2 regions of the Sporosarcina sp. FSL W7-1283 genome follow, and region 1 is predicted to be linked to the other one. Evidence: predicted binding sites of a transcription regulator. Region 1 holds the regulator's gene; the other holds the start of a gene.

Region 1 (9,526 bases):
GGATGTCTTGTATAAATCTACACTTCCCAAAACAGGTGTATAGACGTGATCGTAACCCAGTCTTTCCTCTTTATCTACAATATACCGTTCGATGACTCGACGAATTGTAGCGCCTTTTGGCAGCCATAGCGGCAAACCTTGTCCTACTTTTTGAGAGTTCGTAAAAAGGTTCAGTTCTTTACCGATTTTACGGTGGTCACGCTCTTTCGCTTCTTCCAATAAACGCAAATGCTCTTTCAGTTCATCTTTTTTGAAGAAAGCTGTTCCGTAAATACGTTGAAGCATTTTATTGTCAGAGTTCCCTCTCCAATAAGCGCCCGCAATGCTGAGCAATTTGAACTCTTTTAGTTTACCGGTAGACGGTACGTGAATTCCACGGCAAAGGTCGAAAAACTCGCCTTGTTCATAGATTGAGACTTGTTCACCCTCGGGAATTGCTTCAAGAAGTTCCAATTTATATTCATCATCAATTTCTTTGAAACGTTTTTCTGCTTCTTCTCGTGAAACATCATGACGCACAATAGGAAGATTTTCACCAATGATCCGTTTCATTTCTTTTTCTAATTCTGGTAGATCCTCTGCTGTGATCGGCGTCGGTGAATCGATATCATAGTAAAATCCGTTTTCAATAACCGGACCGATTCCAAGCTTCGCGTCAGGAAACTTACGTTTGACAGCTTGTGCTAAAAGGTGAGCAGTACTATGACGTAAGATTTCCAATGCTTCGTCTGAAGTTGGTGTCACGATACTGATTTCCCCATCTTCATGGATCGGAGTTTTCAAATCGATTAGCTGATCTCCAATTTTCCCTGCCAATGCACTTTTTCGCAATCCAGGACTGATAGACCCCGCAACATCTTCTGTTGTTGTACCATTTTCAAATTCCTTTACTGCTCCATCCGGAAATGTTAAATGAATGTTTTCTGCCATTTTGCCATACTCCCTTTCTTTTTTTGAACACAAAAAAGCCTCATCCCTAAAGGGACGAGGCTTGAGCTCGTGGTTCCACCCTTCTTCCTTCTGTTCGCATTTGCGAATAGATGAAGCTTTCGATCGGCTAACGGGCCGTTACCGTCATCAGCTACTATATTCACTGATGCTGCTTGGAGGTGGTAAATTATTTTTCCTGCCTGCAAGGGTTTCAGCCATGCCCCTACTCTCTGAAAGGTGAAAAAGTAACTGTTGTCCTCTTCGATGCATTTTGACAAATTATTTATATTGAACTGAGTAATAGTATAAAAAAGTCTGAGCGGAATTGCAAGTTTATTTTCTTATTTCCTTAATTTCATAACCAAAATCCGATGAAATGGCATAAGTAAAGTTTAGCGGCGACACGAGATTTATGCTGCAGACGGGACGCTTTAAGCCTTAATAAAAAACATTATATAACATCAATCCCGCCAGTTTTTACCGCCCAGTTTGAGCGGAGTGCTGACCATGCGAATTCTTTCCATGAGCCGGCCTGCTTTCATCGGTTCCTTTTCACCGCGCTGAGATGTGGTCAAATGATGTTCGAGCACATCGTAATCGAAATTGGATGTGAAGAAGACAGGCAATTTTTCGGCCATTCGATATTGCAAGATGGTACCGAGCACTTCATCTCTGGTCCAGCTTGACATCGTTTCAGCACCGATATCATCCAACATTAATATCGGAGCTTTTTTGACGAATTCCACTTTTTCATCCAATGTCTGGTTTTGGATAGATTGCTTCATTTCACGTAAAAACTCTGGGACGTATACAACGACTGTTTGAATTTTACGTGTTGCCAGTTCATTCGCCAAAGCGCCTAATATGAAGGACTTCCCAACTCCATAATCTCCATACAAATACAAACCGCGTTCAGGAATCTCACCTGTGGAGTCAATCGTGTTCAAAAAATTCTTCGCAACCCGCATGATTTGGACACGGCTGTCTTCAGTTTTAAAATCGACATTTGACAGTCGAGCTTCCATCACATCTTTTGGCATATACATGCTATTGACCATTTTCGATACATTTCGACGTTCATCGTCAAGTTGCTTGGTCGGACAGACGACGTAGTCCAGGTCGATGAGACGCTGTGCGATTACCAGTTTGGGTTCGAATCCTTTCATGACATTGACGCAGCCTTCTAGGTTTGGACAGCGTTCACAAGCATGCGAGGCGGTTGAGAACTCATACAGTTTCCCTAAACTGCGATTCACTACTTCTGTATTGATTTCGTCTGAATGTTCACTGATGAATTGCTGGACAGCAATGTCTTCTAGCACTTCTTGCCGAAGTTCCTCGTATTTTGCAGCCAATGAAGGAGCATTGACCACCCGCTTCATAGCATCTCCGATTCGTTCCAATTATTTCACCTCTGTTTCTTGAATCCCCAGTTCCTTCATTAATTTCCGTCGTTCTTCCTCTACGTTAAAATCAGAAGGCGTTTCTGCTTTTTTCGATTTATTGGTACGTTTGGTAAACCATTCAGGCACTTTCTCTTCTCGAATTGGTTTTCGTGTACCTGTATTCGGCTGTTTTCCTTCTTTTAGCCACTTCATATATTTATCATGTTCTTTTCGTGCAAGCTCAAGCGCTGTCTTGACATCCTCTACTTTTTTACTTGCCCAATGAGAGGCAATGCGTTCTGCAAAGCCTTTCGTAATTTTCATATCGTTACGCAACATGATGTATTGGAACAACGCATTTACAACACCAATTGGAAACTCGTGAGTCAGAATAAGTTCTTCTGCTAAATTAATATCGACTGATAATGGTTCTTTGTCAGTAATCTGCCTTAGCATATCAATTGTAGAAATATTTTCTAAATAATAAACCAACTCTTCTTCCCGACTCAAGTCTTCTGGCATTGGCTCATCATTTACCGGTAAAGCGAATGCTTTCTTTAAACGAGGCGGCACTTTCGAGCGGTTCATCTTATAAAATTCAGCGGCGGCTTTTCGCGCCCGCTCCTCTGTAACTTGATGGTTTTCGTCCATTGCAATCATCACAACTTTTTGCATATCCAAAGGCGTCAATGTATATAAAAAAGAAAGTTTTGCTATCATTTCCTGGGAAATACTGCGAAGTGAAGACTTCGGAATCATTTGTTCAGACAGTCCGCTATAAAATAACTCGAAGTTGAAATCTGACATATAAAAAGGGATTCCAGGGGCAACTGTTTTCCCTTGAAACTCCAAGCCATATGTTAACTCCATAGCCTGATCCCCTCTTGCAGGCTGAAATACATCTAAAAAAGTACGGGAAATGTCTTGATACATTTCTTCATTGATTGATTCTTGAAGAAACCGGCTGCGTAGTTGGCGATATGGCTGTTCACCTATTTTACTGAATAAAAAAGTGGATAATAACGGATCGTGAAAGAAAGAAGGCGCATCTAGCGGCGGCAGTAACTCGTATAGAAAAGAGCGGTTCTCCATCTCAACTGTTTTTTTATAAGTCCGAAGCAATCCAATCGCCTCTAATGAAATTCTCGCTTCAAAAATTCTTTGAAGTGGGAATGATAAGATATTCATTAAATAGTAATGAGTATGCTCTTGGGCCTCCATATTTTCAGCATCCGTCCAAAGTGTCAAAAACAAACTGACAGCCTCTGAACCGATGAGTGGCTGATAAAACAAAGTGATCATCTGCCGGTCATAAACGGAAAAAGGATGCGCTAGTTTTACTTGGAAGGAATCGACAGGCTGTAGTTCTGTATAAAGCATTATGACAATCTCCTCCTCCTCTGGTTAAACAATTTACTCTTGTTGGTCTTTCCTGCTTTGTAAATGCTGTAATTCATCTATGAACACGGTGATATCTTTGTATTGCCGATAAACAGAAGCGAAGCGGACGTATGCAACTTCGTCTACGTCAATCAACCGTTCCATCACCATTTCACCTACTTGATCGGAGTCTATTTCTACGATCCCTGCACTTCGCAGCTCTTTTTCAATCGAGATAACAATACCTTTCAATTTTTCTATAGGGACGGCTCGCTTTTCACAGGCACGAATTAAACCTCTAAGCAATTTTTCACTGCTGAACTCCTCGCGCGTTGCGTCTTTTTTGACGACAATGAGCGGGGTATGTTCTACTTTTTCAAAAGTCGTGAAACGATAACTACATTTTTCGCATTCACGTCTTCTACGAATTGAGCGATTTTCTTCTGCCGGACGCGAATCGATAACGCGTGTTCCATTGTAATGGCAAGCTGGACATAACATAGTCGGTTCCTCCGCATTTTTAATTGGTACCTTTCATTATAACAGAAACTGCCGGTACAACAACAGAAGGGTAATGAAAAACACTTCACCGATTATGGTGAAGTGTTCGCTCTGCCATTATGAAATTACTTTATTGTCCAAAGCAGCTGCTACTTTTTTAGTTAATTGGACTACGCGTGCTGAATAGCCCCACTCATTGTCATACCAAGCAAGTACTTTTATCTTACGATCCCCCATTACCATCGTGGAAAGACCGTCAATCGTTGCAGATTCTGTTGTCGTGTTGAAGTCGATAGAAACAAGCGGTTCCGTCGTGAAACGCATGATACCTTTCAATGGTCCATTTGCTGCTTTTAGAAATGCATTATTCACTTCTTCAACAGTCACATCTTTTTCTACGTCTACAACTAAGTCTACAAGTGATACGTTCGGTGTTGGAATACGTAATGCCAAGCCATGAATTTTCCCTTCAAGTTCAGGAAGGACTAAAGATAATGCTTTCGCTGCTCCAGTTGAAGTTGGGATAATTGACTCGCCGCAAGAGCGAGCACGACGTAAATCTTTATGTGGATTATCCAAATTTTTCTGGTCATTCGTGTAAGCATGTACCGTTGTCATTAAGCCATTCACAATACCGAATTCATCGTTCAATACTTTTGCTACTGGCGCCAAACAGTTGGTCGTACAGCTGGCATTCGAAATAACGCTGTGTTTTTCAACGTCCAATTTGTCATCGTTAACACCAAGTACTACTGTGACATCTTCATTTTTACCAGGAGCCGTCAAGATTACTTTCTTTGCTCCAGACCCTAAGTGAAGTGCTGCTTTTTCACGCGAATTAAATACACCTGTTGATTCGATCACGATGTCTACGCCGAGTTCTTTCCACGGCAGCTTTGATGGGTCGCGTTCAGAAATGAGTTGTACACGTTTGCCGTCTACAATGATGGCATTTTCTTCAGTTTGAATGTCACCGTCAAACACACCGTGAGTGGAATCATATTTTAATAGGTGAGCAATCGTTTCTGCTGGATATGTCGCGTTTACGGCAACTAAATTAACATCTTCTTCCTTGATGATTTGACGGAATACCATCCGTCCAATACGGCCGAGTCCGTTAATTGCAATTGTAGTAGTCATGAAAGGGATCCTCCTGCATGTATGTTATACTTATTATCTTTTATCGTTAATTAGTATAACACATATTACGATTTAGCCAACACTATTAGATGTTTATTTTAAAAAATAAATTTTCTAAATATACGAAAGAAATACTACTTACAAACACGAACGAACTACGGATATTATGCGGTACCGTCGGGTACTCCTTATAAAGGCGTCGCTTGCCAGTCAGCTAGTATCTTTTCTAACTGTTTTTCAGTTTCTTCTATCGTGCCATTATTATGGATGACTGCGTCAGCACTTGATTCTTTGATGTCCATGTCAAGCTGGGAGGCGATTCGTGCATCTGCCTCTTGTTCTGACAATTCATTACGTGCGATTAGACGCTGTTTTTGCAGTTCTTTAGTGACAGAGACGACTAGAATCTTTTCTACATAGGAATGCAATTTGCTTTCAAAAAGCAATGGGATGTCCATAATGACAGTTTGATAGCCTTGCTGCAGATATTGTTCCTTCTGGCTTACCATTTCCCCTCTAATTGCCGGGTGCATGAGTTCGTTTAATTGGACGCGTTTATTTTCATCATGAAAAATTAGTGCACCTAGTTGTTCGCGATTGAGTGATCCGTCTTTTTGAATAACATCACTGCCAAATGCATGTTGAATTTCATTCAAAAGAGGACTTCCTGGTTCAACTACTTGGCGGGCGATGACGTCTGCGTCGACAATAGGGTAACCTTTTTCACGCAGCATGTTGGCCACTGTGCTTTTGCCGCTGGCGATACTACCTGTCAATCCAATGATCACTTCTATCACTCCTCATTTTTGACAAGCAGGACAATAGACGGAAGTCCTTCCGGCAATCTGCTTGCTTTTCGTAGGCGTTTCGCACGTACTGCACACTTTCTTTCCGTACATATGCAATCGATTTTGCATTGTTCCCGCATTGCCGTTGACAGAACGATAATCCGAAATCGTGCTGCCCCCTGCATCTATGCTCTCTTGCAGCACGCGGACAATTTCATTGAACAGCAGAATTTTGCGTTTTCTGCTAATTCTTTCCGCGGCTCGCGCTGGATGAATATTCATATGAAACAATGCTTCTGTTGCATAAATATTGCCACAGCCTGAGATCACTTTGCCATCCATGATCACTTCTTTGATCGCTTTACTTTTATATTTTGTGGATTCCGCCATTTCGAGAAAATGATCTAGCGCTTCCTCTGAAAATGGCTCTGGTGCCATATCTAGGAGAGGCGGAAAATCTTCTTCTGATTGTAAAAGACGCATCTCTCCGAATCTGCGGATATCCGAATAAATAAGTAAACTGCCATCTTCCATCTCCAAAAAGATATGAGCATGTTTACGAAACTTCTCTTCTGCAATTCCATTTAAAGAGTCGACGACAAACCAAGCACCCGTCATCCCTAAATGGCTGACGAGTAGATACGACTGCTCTTGCTTCTTCAGATGAAAATAAATATATTTACTGCGCCGGACGATCTTCTGAATGTGCATAAGTTCCATATCTTGAAGAAAGTCCTCTACAGTTTTTCCTTTAATAATCGTTTCTTTACCAGCTGATTTTGAAGTTACGACCGTATCGGACACGGAAAGCCCTTTGATCGTCCGTCCTTCAACAAGCGGCGCGAGATCTCGCACCACTCCTTCTACTTCGGGTAGTTCCGGCATGTATATCCTCTCACTTCGTTTCGTACCAGGACTTGCCATGATTCCAATCGACTTTTAATGGAACATCAAGCTGAAGTGTTTGTTCCATGACTTCCGGTACGATTTCTTTTAGTCTTTCTAATTCTTCCACAGGGGCTTCAAAAATCAATTCATCATGTACTTGCAGCAGCATACGTGTTTGCAATTGTTCTTTTTCAAGTCGTGCGTCCATATCAATCATCGCTTTTTTAATGATATCCGCCGCAGTCCCTTGAATCGGTGTATTCATTGCAGTCCGTTCTGCAAAGCTGCGCAAATTAAAGTTAGAGCTCGTAATATCCGGCAAGTATCGGCGTCTATTAAGCAAAGTCGTCACATATCCCTTTTGCTTGGCATCGGCAATACTGTCATCCATATATTGTTTTACACCCGGGAAACTAGCCAAATACGTATCGATAAATTCCCCTGCCTCTTTACGCGTAATATTCAAGCTTTGCGACAATCCATAATCGCTTATGCCGTAGACAATTCCGAAGTTGACAGCTTTGGCTGCACGGCGCATATTGCTGTCGACATCCTCTTCACTTACGCCGAATACATCCATCGCAGTTTTCGTATGAATATCCGCGCCTTGCTTGAAGGCCTCGATCAATTTCTCATCCTGCGAGATATGAGCTAATACACGCAACTCAATTTGTGAATAGTCTGCAGCAAACATAATCCATTCAGGTTCGGAAGGAATAAATGCTGCCCGTATTTTGCGGCCTTCTTCCAAACGAATCGGGATATTTTGCAAGTTCGGATTGATTGAGCTTAAGCGACCTGTCTGCGTCAGGGCTTGCTGGAAGCGCGTATGAATTTTTCCATCTTCGTGAATCTCTTTTGAAAGTCCATCAATATAAGTCGAATTCAACTTACCAAGCTGACGATACAGTAGGATATGCTGAATGATTTCATGCTCATTCTCTAGCTTCTCCAAAACATCGGCTGCTGTCGAGTAGCCTGTTTTCGTCTTCTTAATCGGTGTCAGGCCAATTTTCTCAAAAAGAATTACACCGAGTTGCTTTGGCGAATTAATATTGAATTTCTCTCCCGCCATTTCATAGATGTCCTTCTCAATCAATGCTAGGCGTTCGGACAATTGTTGACCAATTGTTTGGAGTACGTCCAAATCGGTCTTAACTCCAGTCACTTCCATCTTACCTAGAATTTTCGCTAATGGCAGTTCAAGCTCATGAAATAATTCTTGTTGCTCATTTTCTTCCAACTGCTTGGATACGACTGGGTACAGCTCCCACACAGCATGCGCTTTTCTTGCGACATGCTCTGCAAGTTGTTCTGCAGCAGGAAGTGATCTTTTTGCACCTTTGCCAAAAACCGCTTCATCGCTTTTAACTCCGTGGTATCCGAATGAACGCGCAATCTCTGCTACTTCTCCTGTCGAAAAAGAAGGATTAACGATATATGCTGCCAGCATGAGATCAAAGTCCGTGCCGTTCAGCTCCATGCCAAGCCTCGCTATCGCCGCATAGGCTGACTTGGAATCAGAAGCATATTTCAATGTCGCATGGTCTTCCAGCCATTCTTTAAGCACAGCCGAAGATGCCGCTACATTAGTCGGAACGAAATAGGTATTGGTTTCATTCGACAGGCCAATCCCTAAAATAGACGCTGATAAATAATTGTCTCCATCGATTTCCACATGGATAGACATTGTATCCGTCAACATATCGGCAGTCACTTCATCGACAGTTTGAATTTCTATTTCTTCAAGGTGTTGCACTTCAACTGGCGCATCCAATTTTTCGAGAAGCGAATTAAATTGCAGCTCTTTGTAAAGCTGGATGACTTCCTCTTCATTTCGACCTGCAAAATCTAGATCTGCTAAAGATACTTCGATTGGCGCATGCACTTCGATCGTTGCCAATTCTTTACTCATGAACGCCTGCTCTTTATTCGTCACTAAGTTTTCTTTCATTTTTTTGGCGGTAATTTGATCGATTGATTGGTAAACATTCTCTACTGAACCATACTCTTTCAAAAGCTTTAGCGCAGTTTTCTCCCCAATTCCCGGAACACCTGGAATATTGTCGGACGCATCGCCCATCAAGCCTTTCATATCGATGATCTGCAATGGCTCAATGCCATATTTTTCTTCAATATGCTGAGGAGTGTATTTTTCAAGATCCGTAATCCCTTTTCTCGTAATACACACCGTTGTCTGTTCGTTTGCCAGTTGGGTCAAGTCCTTGTCTCCAGAAATGATGACCACTTCTGCTTTCGCTTCACTACACTCCCTGCTCAATGTACCAATGATGTCATCCGCCTCATAAAGATCGAGTTCATATTGCTCGATGCCAAATGCCTCAATCAATTTACGGATATAGGGAAATTGTTCGGAAAGCTCGGGCGGCGTCTTTTGTCGGCCTCCTTTATATTCTGTAAAAGTGCTGTGCCGGAACGTTGTTTTACCCGCATCCCAGGCCACCAAGACATGTGTCGGCTTTTCATTGTCCAGAATCGTTTCGAGCATCATCG
Region 2 (9,526 bases), 460 kb from region 1:
ATGGTGCAAGTGGTTGTTCACCACACGGGTTCGTCGCTACAACTTGCTGTCCATACGCTTTCGCATTCGTTTCGTCATTCGCATTATCAATAAAGAAAATTCCCGGTTCCGCAGAATATGTTGCGCAAATATTGATAAGATCCCATAATGCGCGGGCTTTGATCGTACGGTACACGCGGACTTCGTGACCAAGTCTTTCCCATTCGCGCACATCACCGACTTCATGCCACTGTTCGTTGTAATGCACCATTTCTTCAGGTGAATAATTTTCAACTGCCGGGAAACGAAGATCGTAATCGCCGTCTTCCTCCACGGCTTTCATGAAATCATCCGTTAATGTAACGGAAATATTCGCACCTGTTAAAAATTCCGGATTATGAACTGTATATGTTCCGCCATCCTGCAATTTCAGCTCTGCATCGCGAATGATTGCATCGTTGAAGCCGCCTTGGCCAGGAATTTGCTTATAATTCGTGATACCTTGATACATCGCTTCTTCTTGCGGTGTCAATGGTTTGAAATTCAATTTTTCATTCGCGAGTTTCTGAATTAACTCGTCTTCCGTGTTTTCGATCAAATAACGCAAAATTCGCGGATTCTGCATCTTGGAGATGATAAATTCACAAATGTCAGGGTGCCAGTTAGCTAACATAATCATTTGTGCTCCACGTCTTGATCCACCCTGCTCAACTAGATGTGTCAATTTTGCAATATCGTCCAGCCACGAAACAGAACCAGAAGATCTTCCGTTCACTCCGCGTGCCAGTGTGTTTCGCGGTCGCAATGTCGAACCATTCGTCCCTACACCGCCGCCACGACTCATGATTTCCATCACTTGCTTGCGGTGATCTGAAATTCCTTCACGAGAATCCGGAACGAAAGGCATGACGTAACAATTGAAGAATGTAACATCCGTTTCCGAACCTGCTCCGTACAGAACTCGTCCAGCTGGAACAAAATTTAATGATTTCAACTGCTCGTAGAACATCTCATACGATTGCGTTCTTCTGTCCGCTGTTTTCTCTACAGTAGCTAAGCCTGTCGCATTCCGTTTTGCGATTTGTTCGTAATACACTTCAAGAGGTTTCTCTAGCACATCTAACGGCCGCGAGATGATTCCTTTGTGTTGTTCCTCAGGATCGTCAATGGAAGAGCGGTATTCTTCTTCGATCCAAATTTCCGCCTTCCCTTCTGCCTTGTCCAACTTTGTAATATATCCCAATCCGCGTGCAGGGAATTTCGGATCTTCCCTAACTGTCAAGACAACAAAGTCTCCTACCTTCAACGTCTTTTTTTCAGTGTCTTTAAATGAATAGCGATCGATCATCACGAGACGCGACACCCCGCTATGCGTCAGTTTCATATCCTCAGTGATCGGGTGCACTTGATGAAATTGTGAAATGTCCTCATTTAACTGCTTTTTGTCCAGAAATGGCTCGCCTTGTTTCGAAACCGTAACCATATAACATCCTCCTTCGACTTCATAGAACACAACATGTTGTGTTCTCTCTATTCCCTAATCTACTATATCTTGAAACTTTGTCAATCCACAAATTTTGTATTCGAGTTTAAAAAGATTGATACAACAACCTTCCTTTAAAAAAATAAAGCAAAAGAACTAACTTTACTTTTTGTAATTCCAGTCATCATTGGCATATTTTTCATTCTCAATTTGACGCACCAATGCCATTTGTTCTTCCGTTAATTCGAGTGGCTCCAATGAAATATCCAATGCCTTTTCAAAGCCTTGCGAAAAGGCCACTTTGCATTCATCGACTGTGATGTCTCGATCTGTCAGCCGATCAATTGCAATTGCGCGGTCTGGCAATGTTCTGCGCACACGTTCCTTCAACTCCGGAGATGAATATTTAAAAATAGACGTCAGCTTGTCTACATCTAGACTCATCAGTATGGCACCGTGTTGAAGAATCACTCCTTTTTGACGTGTCTGCGCACTGCCCGCGACTTTTTTTCCTTCCACCACTAATTCATACCAACTTGGCGCATCGAAGCAAACCCCACTCTTAGGGTTCCTTAATTGGTCCGTCACGTCTTTATCCGGAATGGAGAACTCCGCCTGCAAACCTAAGTTGCGGAAGCCTTGGAGCAGACCGCCTGAGATCACACGATATGCTTCTGTGACGGATTCCGGCATTCCTTTATAGTGCTCACTGACAATCACACTGTAAGTCAATTCATGCTCATGCAGAACGCCTCTGCCACCCGTCGGTCTGCGGACAAAGCCCAACTCCAGTTCTTTTACCTTTTCCATATCGATATCTTTTTCTATACGCTGAAAATAACCGATGGATAATGTTGCGGGAGACCATTCATAAAAACGCAGAACCGGTCCGATTTCCCCACGGCTATGTAAGTCAAGAAGCGCTTCATCCAGCGCCATATTGAAAGAAGGTGTACACTTACCCGAATCCACATAATGCCAAACTGCTTTTGTCATATTCATTCTCCTTCGTCTATCGTACTGCATTTATGCTATATGAAATCGTGAACGAAAAAAACAATAACGCATTACATTTTATCATTCCGATTGAACTGATGCTAGAAAATCTTTATACTAGAGATATTGATAAAAGGGGGAAGTTTTTTGACGTATTATATTTTAGGAGCCATTGTGCTCGCGATCATTCTTTATTTCGTTATTACATATGTTCGGGTGGGAAAAGCTCTTACCACTTTAACACAGGAAGAATTCATTCAAGGATACCGAAAAGCACAACTGATTGACATCCGTGAACCAAAAGATTTCGACGCTGGACATATTTTAGGTGCACGAAATATTCCATTCACTCAGTTTACCCAGCGCTATAGAGAAATACGTCCTGATAAGCCGATTTATCTTTACGACCAAAACACTAGCCGTACAGGCCGCGCAGCTTTATTCCTTAAGAAAAAAGGTTGTACGGAAATCTATCAACTACGTGGCGGGTTCAAGCAGTGGACAGGCAAGATCAAAACAAAATAATAATACTAGATCCTCCTTAACCGGGAGGATTTACTATTTCTAAAGGAGAATTACACAATCGATGAAACAGGAATTTTTAATCTCTCTCAGCTCGGACCACTATGAAAAATTGCCTCATTACCAAAATTACAGCGTCATCATCCAGGCCATTATAAATAAACTTAACAAGCACTCCGCTGCGGATTGGCGGATTGTCCAAGTAGATGAATTCGCTTCGTATACAGAGACGATGCTCCCTGAACTGATCCATCGTAAAAAATTGCCCTATCAATCACTTTGCCACATTTATGAGACGCTGCCCACAGAAAAGATTCAGCAAGATGGATCAACAAGTGGTTTTGCTTTACAAAGCGCTGAAACAATTGACAATCAGTTGATCTTTTTTCCTGACCATCAAATAGCGATCGCGAATATTAGCTATTATGTCGCCACTGGTTCTACTTGGTCGGAACATACGGTCTTCGCTCCGTCGGCAGAGCATGTGAAGAACTTTATTGAAGAATTGAATAATCTGCAACGCGAGTCGATGAAGACGAATATCACGTATTTAGTCGACACGGAAGAAGGAATCGAAAAGAAAACTTACGGCTTAGGAGAACAAATTGAACGAAGCGACGTATTATTGGATGAGCATTTAAAAAACGAGCTTTACCGCTCAATCGATGAATTTTTCCATGACGACGGTGCATTTTTCAAAGAATACGGATTGCCATATAAACGAGGAATTTTGCTCTATGGCTCTCCGGGCAACGGCAAAACGACACTTGTTCGCTCGATTACCGGAACAACTGACGCACCTGTTGTTTATTGGCAAATCACGGAATTCACAGGGAGTCATTCCGTACAGGAAGTGTTTTCTACAGTGGAACGGCTGGCGCCTGCAATTCTCGTTATTGAGGATATTGACTCTATGCCAGAACATATGCGAAGTACTTTTTTGAATATATTAGACGGTGTGCACGTCAGAGACGGTTTATTCATCATTGGCACGACGAACTATCCCGAACGGATTGACCCTGCTTTAATCAATCGGGCAGGCCGCTTCGATAGTACGTATGAAATCGTCTCTCCTATTGAAGAAGTACGGAAACAATATATCGAAAAACTTGATCGCAAGAAACTATTGGATGACAACGCAACGAATGAAATAGCTAAAAAAACAAAAGGCTTATCGATCTCTCAATTAAATGAATTGTATATGTCGATTGCCCTAACCTACCATTACGAAGGCATTATTATTTATAATGAACGCATCCGGCAACTACAAAAACAACATAGGCAAGCCACTCGAAATGATTGGGATACCGATTCTTCTATCGGATTTTAATGTTCGCGTAAAAAAGGAGAGACGAGTCATTCCGTCTCTCCTTTTCTTATTGGTTAAGCTTCTCCTTCGTGTAACGCAATACCGGCTTGCGAGCTGCCTTTGTTTCATCCAAGCGGCCGATTACTGTCGTATGCGGTGCTTCCTGGACGATTTCAGGGTTCTCTTCTACCTCTTTAGCAATTTGAATCATTGCCTCAATAAACGCATCCAGTGTCTCCTTAGACTCTGTTTCCGTCGGCTCAATCATCATGCCCTCTTCAACATTCAACGGGAAATAAATCGTTGGCGGATGGTAACCGAAATCCAGGAGGCGTTTCGCCATATCGAGCGTGCGCACGCCTAATTTCTTTTGACGACGACCCGACAACACAAATTCGTGTTTACAATGTTGTGTATACGGCAAATCGAAATAAGGCTCCAGACGACGCATCATATAGTTGGCATTCAACACAGCGTATTCCGTCACGGCTTTCAAGCCATCCGGACCCATCGTACGGATATATGTGTAAGCGCGTAAATAAATACCGAAGTTACCGTAGTATGGTTTCACGCGGCCGATTGACTGCGGTACATCATAATCAAGAACATAACGATCTTCTTTCTTCGCAATAATCGGTTTCGGCATGAACGCGGCCAATTCCTCCGTTACGCCAACTGGACCAGAACCTGGGCCACCGCCGCCGTGTGGACCCGTAAATGTTTTATGCAAGTTCAAATGAACCGCATCAAAGCCCATATCGCCTGGCCGTGCTTTTGACATAACAGCGTTCAAGTTCGCTCCGTCGTAATACAGTTTGCCGCCCACTCCGTGAACGATTTCCGCCATTTCTAGAATATCTTCCTCAAACAGACCAAGCGTATTCGGATTCGTCAACATCAACGCGGCCGTATCGCTGCCTACTTTAGACCTTAAATCTTCCAGGTCCACCAGTCCGTTGTCATTCGACTTCACTGTCACCGTATCAAAACCAGCCACTGTGGCAGAAGCAGGATTCGTACCGTGAGCTGAGTCAGGCACAAGCACTTTTGTCCGCTCCGTATCGCCGTTTGCTTCATGGAAAGCACGGATCATCATCAATGCCGTCCATTCACCGTGCGCCCCGGCTGCAGGCTGTAATGTGACCGCCGGCATACCTGTAATTTCAGCCAGATGTTCCTGCAGATCATATGCTACTTCCAAAGCACCTTGTACCGTTGATTCATCTTGCAGTGGATGAACACGTGCAAAACCAGGGAAACGTGCGACGGCTTCATTGATCTTCGGGTTGTACTTCATTGTACAAGAACCGAGCGGATAAAATCCTGAATCTACTCCGTGGTTCCGTCTGGATAGCGCTGTGTAGTGGCGCATGATGTCCAGTTCCGCTACCTCCGGAAGTTCAACGTCTACTTGACGAATGAGTGGCTGCGGCAAAATAGACGCTACATCTACTTCAGGTACATCCAATTCGGGTAAACTGTAACCGACACGTCCAGCTTTTGACATTTCAAAAATGAGTGGTTGATTTTCGTTATGCATGGAAAGCCTCCAGTTCTTGCACGAGTGCATCGATTTCTTCTTTTGTACGTTGTTCTGTTACGGCAATTAACGCATGATTGGCCAATTTTTCATCGACCAAACCGAGATCATACCCGCCAATGATGCCCGATCCGAGCAAATGCTTATTAACTTCCTTAATAGGTGCTTTGCAATCAATGACGATTTCATTGAAGTGTGCTGGACCAAATTTCACTTTAAAGCCGGCCTGTTCAAACGCCTGACGGGCATAAGCTGTTTTAGCGATATTTTGATAAGCAATTTCTTTAATTCCTTTTTTGCCAAGTGCCGTCATTGCAACGGATGCTGCAAGTGCTGTTAAAGCCTGATTCGAACAAATATTAGAAGTCGCTTTATCGCGGCGGATATGCTGCTCACGTGCTTGTAAAGTCAATACATAGCCTCTGCGCCCTTGATCGTCCGTCGTTTCTCCGACTAATCTGCCCGGCACTTTACGCATCAACTTCTTCGATACTGCAAAATAGCCGCAATGCGGGCCGCCAAATGATTCTGCAATCCCAAACGGCTGAGCATCCCCTACAGTAATATCCGCACCAAGAGCTCCTGGAGGCGTTAAAACTCCGAGTGCAAGCGGATTCGCAGATACAACGAACAAAGCACCGTTCGCATGCGCGATTTCACTCATTTTCTGAAGATCTTCCACTTGCCCATAAAAATTCGGGTATTGAACGAGCACAGCAGCCGTTTGATCGTCAATCAATTCCGTAAGTTTCTCAATGTCTGTCACGCCGTCTGTATTTGGGATGGTCACAGTTTCAATAGATTGCCCGTTAGCATACGATTGGACGACAGCTTGAGATTCCGGATGAACAGTGGAAGAAACGAGTAGTTTTTTCCTGCGTGTATACCCAGCCGCCAGAGTTCCCGCTTCAGCCAATGAAGTTCCGCCGTCATACATGGAAGAGTTCGCAATGTCCATACCCGTCAATTCGCAAATCATTGTTTGAAATTCAAAGATCGCCTGCAATTCCCCTTGCGAAATCTCCGGCTGGTAAGGTGTATAAGCCGTATAAAACTCTGAACGCGAAATGACATGATCGACAATGATCGGCTTATAGTGATCGTAGACACCCGCCCCCAGGAAAGAAGCATAGTCCTGTGCATTCACGTTTTTAGCAGCCAAGCGGCTAAGTTCTTTTAACAATGAAGTTTCAGATTTGGCTTGTTTTATATTATACTCCCCAGTAAATCGGACTTTTTCAGGAATAGCTGAAAACAATTCTTCGATTGAAGAGACTCCGATCACGTTCAGCATATCTTTCTGGTCTTGCTCCGTCATTGGAAGATAACGATGCTTCATAATATTTCTGCCCCTTTTCCCTTATGATCTTTTATAGAAAGGTGTTTCAACCACTTTAGCTTTCAACCGCTTTGCACGGACTTCGACTTCTACCTCAGTTCCAAGTTCTGTATAATCGATAGCCAGCAATGCAAATCCGATATTTTTCTTTAATGTAGGAGATTGAGTACCCGTCGTCACCTGACCGATTTCCAGACCGTCCGAAAAAACTTTATAACCTGTGCGCGGAATTCCTTTATCAATCATTTCAAGTCCCACAAGCTTCCTAAGCAAGCCGTGCTCTTTCTGCATCTTTAATGCATCTTTTCCAATGAAATCAACCTCTTTGTTTAATTTCACTACGAAACCAAGTCCGGCTTCCAGAGGTGAAATATCAGCCGACAGTTCTTGACCATACAATGGAAGTCCAGCTTCAAAACGCAAAGTATCCCGGGCGCCAAGTCCTGCAGGCACGACACCTTCCGCTTCACCCGCCTGTAAAATCTTCGGCCATAATGCTTGAATGGCTTGTGGTGCCCCATAGATTTCAAACCCATTCTCCCCGGTATAGCCTGTGCGTGAAATGAGTACGTCTTCTCCGCTCACTTGTACATGCTCTTTAAATCGGAAAAATTTAATCTCTTCTAAAGCTTGATCTGTCAGTTTTTGCAGCACTGTCTGAGCCTCCGGACCCTGCAATGCCAATAATGCATAATCCGTGGATTGATTGTCAATGACAACATCCTCTGTTTTCTGCTGTTCCATCCAAGCAACATCTTTATCGATATTGGAAGCATTGACAATTAACAAATAGCGATCTTCCGCTAACTTATAAATTAAAAAATCGTCGATGGTGCCGCCTTGTTCATTACACATCACTGTATATTGAGCTTGACCAATCGCTAGTTTCGATACATCATTTGTGACGAGCATTTGCAAATACTCCAGAGCTCCGCTTCCGCTGACCAGCACTTCACCCATATGAGAAACATCAAATAAACCCGCTTTTGTACGAACTGCTTCGTGTTCAGCTTTAATGCTCGAAAACTGAACAGGTAATTCCCAACCTCCAAAATCGATTGTCTTACCTCCATACTTTTTGTAACTTTCAAATAATGGGGTGCGCAATAATTGATTCGTCAATCTGTTTCCTCCTTCATTGTCTGATCGACGCTGATGTTAAGATGATCGATCAGTATGTAATAGTTCAATCAAAAAGGACAGAGGTCCCCTGTGATAAGAGAACCCCTGTCCTTTTGCCTGAAAACTTCTTCGGTCTTGTCCAGAGATGCGTCCTGCATGCGTTTTTTTACCTGAGAGATTCATAACATTCGTTACTTGCTCCTTCGGCGGCGCCCAATGCGCGCTCTCCCCATGCAATCATTCGCATTATTTAATTAACTTACTTGTCACTGATATCTTAACATTAATTATAAGAAAGCGCAATCTATTTCTGAAAGCACGCAGAAGACGAATGATAATAAAAACGTTCTAATCATCGTTCGCCTTCTAACTTAATAATTATTGATATCTTTCTATTTGAAAGATAATATACTCTGCAATTTCTGTCAATGACTTCCCAGTCGTCTCTACTGTGAAATGGCTGGCCTGCAAATATTTAGGCTTTCGTTTCTTGTACAATGTCTCTAGCTCCATTCGCGAAGATTGTTGAACAATCGGCCGATTGACATCAGTCGATATTCTTCGCCAAATATCCCGGAACGAGGCATTTAAGAAAAACACCATGCCGGTTTCTCTCATAAGCTGTATATTTTCTTCTTTTACTGCCACGCCCCCACCTGTTGCGACGATACAAAACTCTTCAGGAAACGAGCGCAAAAACTCAGTTTCTAATTGACGAAAATATGGTTCTCCATATTGATCAAAGATTTCAGGTATCGTCAATTGCATCTGATCTGCAATGACATGATCCATATCATAGAATGGAATGTCTGTAAGCGTATGAAGTCTTTTACCAATCGCACTTTTCCCGCACCCCATGAATCCTACTAAGTAAATCCTTTTCATTTTCATCCATCCCGTTTCATTAATTCGACTGCTTCTCGCTCATAATAGCGTTCGAGAGAATCGTATATTCCATAAAGACTATCATGCCATGAAACGAGGGAGAAAAGAAAGAGGCTAACGAAAAATAATAGGACAATGGCAAAAACAAACATCCCTCCTTTTTCATTCTGTATATAATCCAATGGCAAACGTCCTTTCTTTCTTGGTCCCGTCAACCTTTTCTACAGATACGTGCAAGCGATTGCCATCCACTATAAATTCACATGATTTCACACCAATCAATAAAGGTACATGGCCTTGTCCATTTACGAGCTTTCGAATCAGCCGCTGGTATACTTGAATGGTAACCAA

The links. Region 1 encodes NrdR, which represses ribonucleotide reductase genes. Its sites were predicted from a motif close to AACACNATATATNGTGTT; they were not measured.
Region 2: MKY93_RS08305 (vitamin B12-dependent ribonucleotide reductase) is a predicted target of NrdR. The motif match lies at 1,488-1,505, and genes of this name have one in related genera.

What each region holds. Positions count from the first base shown of each region.
Region 1 is NZ_JBBOOL010000001.1:2,162,380-2,171,905, forward strand. It holds gene thrS (threonine--tRNA ligase) at 1-930, opposite strand, end outside; T-box leader at 978-1,204, opposite strand; gene dnaI (primosomal protein DnaI) at 1,392-2,333, opposite strand; gene MKY93_RS10700 (replication initiation and membrane attachment family protein) at 2,334-3,695, opposite strand; gene nrdR (transcriptional regulator NrdR) at 3,729-4,196, opposite strand; gene MKY93_RS10710 (glyceraldehyde-3-phosphate dehydrogenase) at 4,314-5,336, opposite strand; gene coaE (dephospho-CoA kinase) at 5,525-6,124, opposite strand; gene mutM (bifunctional DNA-formamidopyrimidine glycosylase/DNA-(apurinic or apyrimidinic site) lyase) at 6,137-7,009, opposite strand; gene polA (DNA polymerase I) at 7,020-9,526, opposite strand, start outside.
Region 2 is NZ_JBBOOL010000001.1:1,699,646-1,709,171, reverse strand. It holds gene MKY93_RS08305 (vitamin B12-dependent ribonucleotide reductase) at 1-1,462, opposite strand, end outside; gene MKY93_RS08300 (lipoate--protein ligase family protein) at 1,625-2,458, opposite strand; gene MKY93_RS08295 (rhodanese-like domain-containing protein) at 2,630-2,983, shown strand; gene MKY93_RS08290 (ATP-binding protein) at 3,045-4,310, shown strand; gene gcvPB (aminomethyl-transferring glycine dehydrogenase subunit GcvPB) at 4,357-5,829, opposite strand; gene gcvPA (aminomethyl-transferring glycine dehydrogenase subunit GcvPA) at 5,822-7,168, opposite strand; gene gcvT (glycine cleavage system aminomethyltransferase GcvT) at 7,190-8,290, opposite strand; glycine riboswitch at 8,439-8,531, opposite strand; gene MKY93_RS08270 (shikimate kinase) at 8,669-9,175, opposite strand; gene MKY93_RS08265 (hypothetical protein) at 9,178-9,357, opposite strand; gene comGF (competence type IV pilus minor pilin ComGF) at 9,338-9,526, opposite strand, start outside.